Chelatococcus sp. YT9: one gene and its partner. The protein of the gene in region 1 interacts with the protein of each later gene in a pairwise test. Links are inferred from orthologs where the notes say so. Each region holds a gene or a part of one and is shown on either strand. Other genes may lie near its edges.

Region 1 (5,500 bases):
TCGGTCGCCCCAATCCGGAGTCTCCCGGGCCTCATAATGTGGCGCGCCTTCGAGCTGTTCACGGCTCAGGTTCACGACATAGCCACCCTTGGACGTGTCATACGTCAATGTTGACCATGGTAGCGGATGGTATTGCTCGCCGATGCCGAGGAATCCGCCGAACGACATGACGGCGTAGGCCACCTTACCGCTGACCTTGTCGATCATCACACTTGAGATCTCGCCAAGATGTTCTCCAGAACCGTTATAGACCTCGGTTCCCGACACTTTGTCGGACCCGATAAGGTTCGTCGTTTCAGCTGTGTGGTCCACTTTCGTCTCCCTATGTTTGCCGTTATCTTAGAAACGCCTCTCTGACCCGCTGGTTCCCGGTAGGACCGGAACGCTGGTCGGGCGCAATGGCACACGAAGATCAGCCTGAACGCACTGAGGTTCCATAATGTGCCTTATGCGAATTCATTTCCCGCGTGTTGGCGTGTCCTCCTCTCGGGCAATCACCCCTTGAAACGCCCACTGTCCCGTGGTCCAACTCCGACGCTCCGGCCTTCGTGCACTGGCCGCGACGTGGACAGCCAACGTTCAGCGATATCGTGTGGCTTGCCGCAGCAGAACCGTTGGAGATCACATGCAGGCGTCTCGGGATATCAGTCAGCTCATTGCGATCATGGCCGCATTGCGGACCCCAGGCAGCGGATGCCCATGGGATATCGAGCAGAATTTTTCGACGGTGGCTCCTTACACCATTGAAGAAGCCTATGAGGTCGCCGACGCCATCGAGCGTGGTGATATGGATGATCTTCGGGAGGAGTTGGGCGATGTTCTCCTCCAGGTCGTGTTTCATGCACGCATGGCCGAAGAAGCCGGCGAGTTCGCCTTCGGGGATGTGGTCGAGGCCATCACCAGCAAACTCATACGGCGACATCCCCATGTCTTCGGCGAGGCACGCGATCTGTCGCCCGAGGCGGTCAAGGCTCTTTGGGAGCGTATCAAGAGCGAGGAGAAAGCCGAGCGCCGCAGCAGACGTCAGGAGCGCGGTCTAACTGACGAAGGCCGGGCAGGGCTGCTCGATGGTATCGCGAGGACGCTCCCTGCCCTCACCCGGGCCGACAAACTCCAACGCAAGGCAGCCAGCGTGGGTTTCGATTGGGCAGAGGCCCGCGAGGTTGTGGCGAAACTTCGCGAAGAGTTGGACGAGATCGACGCGGCCCTGACCATGGCCGACCCATCTGCCGTGATGGAGGAAGTTGGGGATCTTATATTTGCGGCGGTTAACCTGGCGCGCCACGTCGGAGGCGATGCCGAAGCTGCGCTCGCCCTGACCAACGCCAAGTTTGAACAGCGTTTCGCGTATATTGAGAGGCAGCTCGCTTCCGCGGGACGCACCACCACGGAAGCAAGCCTTGAAGAGATGGAGGATCTCTGGCAGGAAGCCAAAGGGGAAGGAAAGCTCGCCAAAGACAACCGTTTACCGGATGCGCTTGGCCCCAGGGCATCTTCGTAGCAAGCGGGGCTCTTTCGCCTCCGCGATGCGAACGGCCAACAGGATGCGCCCATCCTCGTCCGAACGCCGGTCAAGAATTTCGGCTTCTTCATAGAGCCAGTTCAGGACGTCTCCGGCCTGGGGCTCCAGAGTCACACGGTAGACGGCACGGCCATGCGCCAGCCTGGACTCGATGGCGGATAGCAGAGCATCCATCCCCTCCCCGCTGACGGCCGAGACCAGGACTGGCTGGAGGTCGGTTGGCCTGCGCGATGCCAGATTGTCGAGCTTGATGCGTTCATCCGGTGCCAGAAGGTCGGCCTTGTTCCACACTTCGATCAGGCGCTGACCATTGCCCGGATCGACGCCGAGTTCGCGGAGAATGGTTTCGACATCGCTGGCCTGAGCCTCAGTGTCGCCGTGGGACACATCCCGAACATGGAGCAGCACGTCCGCCTCGATCACGTCTTCCAGCGTCGCCCTGAAAGCCGCGACGAGCATAGTCGGAAGATCGGAGATGAAGCCGACGGTGTCTGAAAGGATGGCTTTCGAACCGTGCGGCAACCCTATCGCCCGGGCCGTGGGATCGAGCGTCGCGAACAGCAGGTCCTCGGCCATCACCTCGGCCGCAGACAGGCGATTGAACAGCGTCGACTTGCCGGCGTTGGTGTAACCCACCAGAGCGATGATGGGATAGGGCACGCGGCGCCTACTTTCGCGGTGGAGCGCGCGAGTCCGCTTGACATGCTCGAGGTCGCGCTCGATGCGGCTCATTCGCTCCTGGATGAGACGACGATCGGTCTCGATCTGCGTCTCTCCAGGGCCACCGAGAAAGCCGAATCCGCCGCGCTGGCGCTCAAGATGGGTCCATGAGCGGACAAGACGGCTCTTCTGGTAGGTGAGATGGGCGAGCTCAACCTGGAGCGAGCCCTCGCGCGTTCGCGCCCGCTGGCCGAAGATGTCGAGAATGAGCCCCGTTCGGTCTATGACCTTGGCGCCGAGAGCTCGTTCGAGATTGCGCTGCTGCACCGGTGAGAGGGCGCAATCCATGATGACGAGTTCAATGTCATCGGCCTTCACGATGCCCGCCAGCTCCTCGACCTTGCCCGAGCCGAGATAGGTCGCGGGGCGGACATTGGTGAGGCTGAGCTGGATCGCACGGACGATCGTCAAATCGATCGCCCGCGCCAGACCTACGGCTTCATCGAGCCGCGCAGTGGGATCCCGCGCCGCGCTCTCGCCGCTGCGCTCGGTCGCACTGCGTGTCAGGTAGGGCCCGATCACGAGAACGCGGGTATTCTTGCCTTCGTGATCACCAGAGGAAGGCGGCGTCGGTTGAAACGCGTCCTTACGCTTATCGGGCTGCGTCATTCAGACCTTTTCTGACCCCATATCGTCGGTCGGCTCAAACAGCTGGATCGGATGTCCAGGCATGATCGTCGATATGGCGTGCTTATAGACCAGCTGCGAGTGCCCATCACGGCGCAGCAATACACAAAAGTTGTCGAACCAAGTCACAACACCCTGAAGCTTGACGCCGTTGACGAGGAAAATCGTCAGCGGGACTTTGTTCTTGCGAAGGTGATTGAGAAAGGTGTCCTGCAGGTTTTGCGCGCGTTCGCCCGCCATCTTGTTAAACCTTCTTCTTGCGCCGTGCTCGTCGGTCCTTGTTCGCTTACACGGCTTCTGTTGTTGCCTTTGCCGTCGCTGCCGGGAGGCCGCGTGGGCGCGGGACGCTCATAGACCGAGAAACGCATTACAAAGGGAGAAACGCTTCAAACGCAAGTATCTCTTGCCCCACCGAGCCAGTTCCGGGCGTCCCACTAGCATCCGCGCACGACCGTCCATACAAGGACGAGGCGCGACCGTCGGGCGTCAAGAGCCGATCCCGAGCGACTTCAACTTCCTGTGTAGAGCAGAGCGCTCCATACCGATAAACTCTGCAGTACGCGAGATATTTCCCGAGAATCGGTTGATCTGCGCCACAAGATACTCGCGCTCGAAGATCTCGCGTGCGTCGCGCAACGACAAGCTCATCAGCTTCTCACCACCGCTGCCGGCCGGCGTAGTGGGCACAAGCGTCCCGATTTCGGCTGGCAACAGGTCGGCGGAAATTGCCGCATCAGGATCTCCGCCGGTCAATATCATCAACCGTTCCACATTGTTACGCAGCTGGCGCACATTGCCCGGCCAATCGTGCGACTGGAGCACGGCCATGGCATCGTCCGCGATGACGCGCTTTGCAAGCCCGGTCGCAGCCGAGATCTGCTCCATAAAGAAACTGATGAGTTCCGGCACGTCTTCCCGTCGCTCAGCCACAGACGGGATCCGGATTGGCACGACACCCAGCCGATGGAAGAGGTCTTCCCTGAAATGCCCGTCGGCGATCTCCTGCGTGAGGTCTCGACTGGTGGAGGAGATGATGCGCACGTCGACGTGAACGCGCGTGGTGCCCCCTACCCGCTGGAAGTTCTGGTCCACCAGCACACGCAAAATCCGATTCTGCGTCTCCCGGGGCATGTCGCCAACTTCGTCGATGTAAAGCGTGCCGCCGTGCGCCTCCTCCAGCGCGCCGATGCGCCTGCCCCGTCCATCTGTCGCCTCAACGCCGAAAAGCTCGCTCTCCATGGTTTCGGGGGTGATCGCCGCCGCATTGATGACAATGAACGGGCCATTGGCGCGCTGCGAATTCATGTGCAACGTGCGGGCCGCCAGTTCCTTGCCTGAGCCGGACGGACCGCTGATCAGCACACGGGCATTCGTCGGCCCGACGCGCTCGATGGTTTGGCGCAACTGGTTGATGATCGGGGAACGGCCCACCATCCTGCTGGTCTGCCCGGAGCGCGTCCTGAGTTCACGTACCTCACGCTTTAGACGCGAAGCTTCCAGCGCGCGTTCCGCCACGAGAACGAGGCGATCAGCCTTGAACGGCTTTTCGATGAAATCATACGCGCCGCGCTTAATGGCCGAGACCGCGGTTTCGATGTTGCCATGCCCGGAAATCATGACGACCGGCACTTCCGGATTCTGCTCCTTGATGACGTCGAGCACCTGAAGGCCGTCAAGACGGCTGCCCTGCAGCCATATATCGAGGAAGACCAGCTGCGGCCGGCGGGCTTCGATGGCGGCCAAGGCTTCGTCTGATCCACCAGCCGTCCGCGTCCTATGTCCCTCGTCATCAAGTATGCCGCCTACGAGTTCACGAATATCCGCTTCGTCGTCGACGATGAGGATGTCGGCGCTCATCCAATTGCCCTTTGTTTGATGTCGTCCTTGCTGTCCGTTGACGCAACGCCACCACTGCCAGATTCGGAAATGCCAGATTTCGGGAACCACATGCGGACGCGTGCACCTGGTCCACCGGCGCTCACGCCGGGATGGTCGAGCAGCTCAATGCCGCCGCCGTGGTCCTCGAGAATTTTGCCCACGATGGCGAGGCCAAGGCCCGTGCCGCCCTCGCGGGTCGTCATGTAAGGCTCAAGCAAGCGCTGCCTGTGCTCCTTCGGGAAACCCTTGCCGTTGTCGCTGACGTCGATCGTGATGATGCCGTCCTGTTCGCGGACGCTCACGTCGATCTGTCCGATGCCGCGCGTATTGCCCTCGACCGCCATCACCGCCTCGGTCGCGTTCTTCACAATATTCGTGACCGCCTGGGAAATGAGCCGGCGGTCGAAATAGGCGGTGATCCCCTCCTCCGGCAGCCTTTCTTTGAAAGTGATGTCCGGCGCACCCACCCGCATCAGGAAGACGACCTGACGCACCGTATCAACGACGTCGTCCATGGCATGCGTCGGTTTCGGCATCCGGGCGAAGGAGGAGAATTCGTCGACCATGCGCTTGATGTCATCGACCTGGCGGACGATCGTGGCGACGCATTGGTCGAAAATCGCTCGATCCTCGACGATAACCTTGCCGTATTTGCGACGGATCCGCTCCGCCGACAGCTGGATCGGCGTAAGCGGGTTCTTGATTTCATGGGCGATGCGGCGCGCGACGTCGGCCCAGGCCGATGTACGCTGG
Region 2 (4,361 bases), 2.6 Mb from region 1 along the record:
CACCTGCACGTCATACCAGAAGTTCAGACCCGCAATGTCCGCTTTACGGCCAAGCCCGGCCTCGTAGAGGCGGCCAACAGCCTCCGCATCGGCCTTATTGGAGCCGAAGGCTTCCTGCTCCCGATGGAAGTTGATGGTGTCGTTGGCGTCGTTGGACAGAAACCCGGTCAGACCAAGGCCGCCCAACCCTTCCCATGGTATGTCGCCAATGAAGCTCTCCTTGCCCGGGAGATAGTAGGCGATTTCGCCCCAACTCAAGCTCACGTCATTGAAATGATAGAGCTCCACCTGCCGCCCTGGATCGAGCCAGTCGAGCACGATGACCGACGTGTCGCTCGCGGTGTCCCAAAGAACCAGATGGCGATTATCGATCGTCGCGATGTGGCTCGTGGGTGATGACCACGAGATGCCCAGCATCGTCACATAGTCATGCCCGCCGCTGTCCGAGATGACCATATCGCCGTTGACGATGTAGCCATCCTCACCCTTGCCGCCCATGGCGAGGTTGAGACCGCCGCGCGCCTTGCCTTCGATCGTGTCATTGCCGCCATACCCATAAGCGACGGAATAGGAACTTCCGAGCGTCAGGTAGTCCCGAAACGACACACCGCTCGTTGGTGTCAGATTGATAACCATGCCAGAAATCCCGCTTTGACTGCGTCTTTGCCCCGTTTCGAGATAGACCGAGGTCCCCGAAGAGACGTTGCAATTGCCGAGCCTGGCTAGCCGAAGACGGCCACTGGCTTTCTCGACGAGGGATTGCGGGCTGTCAGCGCAAAAGAAAAGCCGCCGGAGCAGAGCCGGCGGCTTATAGAGAGAAGAGATAGAGGCAACCGAGCGAAGCGGCGGTCCTACCTGTAGTCCTTCAATCGTCAGGTATTCATGGAATCGAAGAACTCGCCGTTGGACTTGGTCTGCCGCAGCTTGTCGAGCAGGAACTCGATGGCGTCGACCGTGCCCATCGGATTGAGAATCCGCCGGAGCACGTAGGTCTTCTTGAGGATATCGGCCGGCGTGAGCAGCTCCTCCTTGCGCGTGCCGGACCGGGTGATATCCAGCGCCGGGAAGACCCGCTTGTCGGAAACCTTACGGTCGAGAATGATCTCCGAGTTGCCGGTGCCCTTGAACTCCTCGAAGATCACTTCATCCATGCGGCTTCCGGTGTCGATGAGGGCTGTCGCGATGATCGTCAACGAACCCCCTTCTTCGATATTGCGAGCCGCGCCGAAGAAGCGCTTGGGCCGTTGGAGCGCGTTTGCGTCCACACCGCCGGTCAACACCTTGCCGGAAGAGGGCACGACGGTGTTGTAGGCGCGGCCAAGGCGAGTGATCGAGTCGAGCAGGATGACCACATCGCGGCCATGCTCGACCAGGCGCTTGGCCTTCTCGATCACCATTTCCGCAACCTGCACGTGGCGCGCAGCCGGCTCGTCAAAGGTCGAGGAAATGACCTCGCCCTTCACGGAGCGCTGCATGTCGGTGACTTCCTCAGGGCGCTCATCGATGAGCAGAACGATGAGGTAGCACTCGGGATGATTCGTGGTGATTGACTGGGCGATATTCTGCAGAAGCACCGTCTTGCCGGTACGTGGCGGCGCCACGATGAGGGCGCGCTGGCCTTTACCGATCGGAGAGACAATGTCGATGATTCGCGCCGAGTAGTCCTTCTTCGTCGGATCCTCGATCTCCAGGCGCAACCTTTCATCGGGATAGAGCGGCGTCAGGTTGTCGAAGTGAACCTTGTGCCGGATCTTCTCCGGATCCTCGAAATTGATCGTGTTGACCTTGAGCAGCGCGAAATAGCGCTCGCCTTCCTTGGGACCACGAATAGGTCCTTCGACGGTGTCGCCGGTCCTGAGTCCAAAGCGGCGGATCTGCGACGGAGAGATGTAAATGTCATCCGGGCCCGGCAGATAGTTGGAATCGGACGACCGGAGAAATCCGAATCCGTCCTGAAGCACCTCGACGACGCCCTCGCCGATGATCTCAATTTCACGCGCAGCAAGCTGCTTCAAAATCGCAAACATCAATTCCTGTTTGCGCATGATGCTGGCGTTCTCGACTTCGAGCTCCTCGGCTGAAGTCAAAAGCTCGGTCGGCGTCTTGGACTTGAGGTCCTGAAGCTTGATCTCCCGCATGGAGACTCTCTCAAAATGTAAGGGGCGTGCCTGGGGAAGGCCGGCCACGGAAAGAAGGGGAACTAACAGGTAGAAGGGCAGCGGCTAGGGATTAACGAGCTACCGGGGAGAGGCGTCGCGTGGCAGGGATCCACGCCATCCGCCAACCTGTTTCAAGGAAGGATGGGATTTCCATATCCGTTTTTGAAGAGGCTCTCAAGCCCCGGTATCACGGCTTCAAAAAGGTTTGACCACGACGAGGATCACAATACCGATCATCAGAACAGTCGGTATCTCGTTCACAATACGATAGAATCGCGCCGTGCGCTTGCGGATGTCGCCCGCTAGCCTGCGCTGTTCGCCAGCAAAAAAACCGTGAATGCCAGACAGAAAAAGAACCAGAAGAAGCTTCCCGTGAAGCCAGCCCGATGAAAACCAGCCTCCGCTATAGGCTATGTAGAGACCGGATATCCACGTCGCGCCCATTGCGGGATTGATGATCGCCTTCAAGAGGCGGCGCTCCATGACCTTGAAGGTCTCCGACCTCTCGGAACCGACCGGCGAATCCGCGTGGTAGACGAAAAGGCGCGGCAAATAGAGCATACCCGCCATCCAGGCGATGACAGAGATAACGTGGAAGGCTTTGATCCATTCGTACATGAGGATCAGCCTAACCCGTCACGCACCCGCTTGACGAGCCTTTCCACATGCGGAATCGGCGTCTGCGGCAGAATGCCATGGCCGAGATTGAAGACATGAGGACGCCCGCGGAAGGCACCAAGGATCGCGTCGATCGCATGATCGAGGGCATCCCCACCTGAGAGCAGAACCCCGGGGTCGAGGTTGCCCTGTACCGGGCGGATAGCCTGAACGTCACGCGCGCGGTCCAACGCCACTCCTTGGTCCAGGCCCACCGCGTCGACACAGCTTTCTGCAGCGAACAGCGGGTAAAAGCGGCCACTCCCCTTCGGAAAGCCGATAATCAGGGCCTTGGGAATCTCCGAGCGGACGCCCTGCACAATTCGGCTGATCGGCTCGAGGCACCATCGACGGTAGAGGGCTTCATCCCTGACGAGCGCGCCGGCCCAGCTGTCGAAGATCTGGACGGCGTCGGCGCCAGCTTTCAGCTGGTTGACCAGATATCGAGTCGATTGCGCGACAAGGAGGTCGATGATCTCGGCAAAGAGCTCAGGCTGCTGGGCAGCGAGATCGAGAGCAGGAGCTTGGTCCGGCGTGCCTCTGCCTGCAACCATATAGGTCGCAACCGTCCAAGGCGCCCCGCAGAAGCCGAGTAGCGCCGTTTCGCTTGGTAAGGCCGCTCTCACCCGGGCGACCGTCTCGAGCACGGCACCGATCTTCTCGGGATCGAGATCCGTGCGCAGCGCTGCGACATCCGCAGGCGTTGTAACCGGCTTTAGCCGTGGTCCCTCTCCCTCGACAAACCACAAGTCCTGCCCAAGGGCGTGCGGAACAACGAGAATATCGCTGAAGAGGATGGCGGCATCGAAGCCGAAGCGGCGAATGGGTTGAAGTGTGACCTCCGTGGCCAGGCTCGGCGTATAGCAGAGGTCAAGAAACGATCCCGCTTCAGCACGCAAGGCACGATATTCCGGGAGGTACCGGCCAGCTTGGCGCATCATCCAGAGAGGGGGAGGGGTCATTGCCTCTCCGGCGAGCGTTTTAAGAATCGGGGAGGCCGAGCTTTCGGAGGCTTGCAGGACGCTGGTCACACCATCTCTCTCTTCAAATCTAATCTTATTTTAGAGTCTAGATTCTGTTGTTTCTACTGGTCAGGGCATGACGCATGCGCCAGTCCCGTCCACAACCAGTCCCCAGATTGCTCGCGCGGTATGGCCGGGGAACGGCGGCCAGGCGAGGCGCCGCATATCTTAACAAACCGTTAATCTTCATGGTTTGTTAACGATTGCGGCGCGATTGAGTCGACGCTGTCCCCGCTTGCGTCGAATGACCCGGCCGGAATCCATCCATAGGAGGCTGGCTGTTGATCGCTTCGACCACTCAAGCCACAGTGTGGCGTCGGGTCTGGATACAGGCGGGGGTTCTCCACAGTCGTCAACGCTTCATCCACTTGGCTGTTAGATGACTTGGCATGGCTCCATCCGCTGGGCCCGCCGCAGGAAGGTTGGGAAAAACACTTGAGTCGCAGCTACTTCCATATTCATCTCGTATCCGATTCGACGGGTGAGACGCTCATTGCGGTCAGCCGTGCTGCGGCCGCCCAGT

What was found. Proteins that work in one complex are often made in the same cells at the same time.
Region 2: the proteins of hfq (region 1) and rho interact in binary tests that used the Escherichia coli proteins (3 or more experiments, as listed by UniProt). The link is inferred for Chelatococcus sp. YT9 from one-to-one orthologs.

The regions. Positions count from the first base shown.
Region 1 is NZ_JAHBRW010000001.1:4,123,573-4,129,072, reverse strand. The notes cover bases 1,481-4,408. They hold hfq (RNA chaperone Hfq), read right to left. Parts: upstream 3,110-4,408; coding sequence 2,852-3,109; downstream 1,481-2,851. Other genes in these bases: ntrX (nitrogen assimilation response regulator NtrX), read right to left, coding at 3,356-4,408; hflX (GTPase HflX), read right to left, coding at 1,481-2,851; mazG (nucleoside triphosphate pyrophosphohydrolase), read left to right, coding at 1,481-1,501. Also shown: KIO76_RS19065 (PRC-barrel domain-containing protein), read right to left, coding at 1-312; more of mazG, read left to right, coding at 626-1,480; more of hflX, read right to left, coding at 1,466-1,480; more of ntrX, read right to left, coding at 4,409-4,726; KIO76_RS19040 (sensor histidine kinase NtrY-like), read right to left, coding at 4,723-5,500. UniProt on the Escherichia coli protein: RNA chaperone that binds small regulatory RNA (sRNAs) and mRNAs to facilitate mRNA translational regulation in response to envelope stress, environmental stress and changes in metabolite concentrations.
Region 2 is NZ_JAHBRW010000001.1:1,476,628-1,480,988, forward strand. The notes cover bases 6-2,886. They hold rho (transcription termination factor Rho), read right to left. Parts: upstream 2,139-2,886; coding sequence 873-2,138; downstream 6-872. Other genes in these bases: KIO76_RS06655 (DUF4214 domain-containing protein), read right to left, coding at 6-636; hemJ (protoporphyrinogen oxidase HemJ), read right to left, coding at 2,355-2,777; hemE (uroporphyrinogen decarboxylase), read right to left, coding at 2,783-2,886. Also shown: more of KIO76_RS06655, read right to left, coding at 1-5; more of hemE, read right to left, coding at 2,887-3,835; KIO76_RS06675 (pyruvate, water dikinase regulatory protein), read left to right, coding at 4,274-4,361. UniProt on the Escherichia coli protein: Facilitates transcription termination by a mechanism that involves Rho binding to the nascent RNA, activation of Rho's RNA-dependent ATPase activity, and release of the mRNA from the DNA template.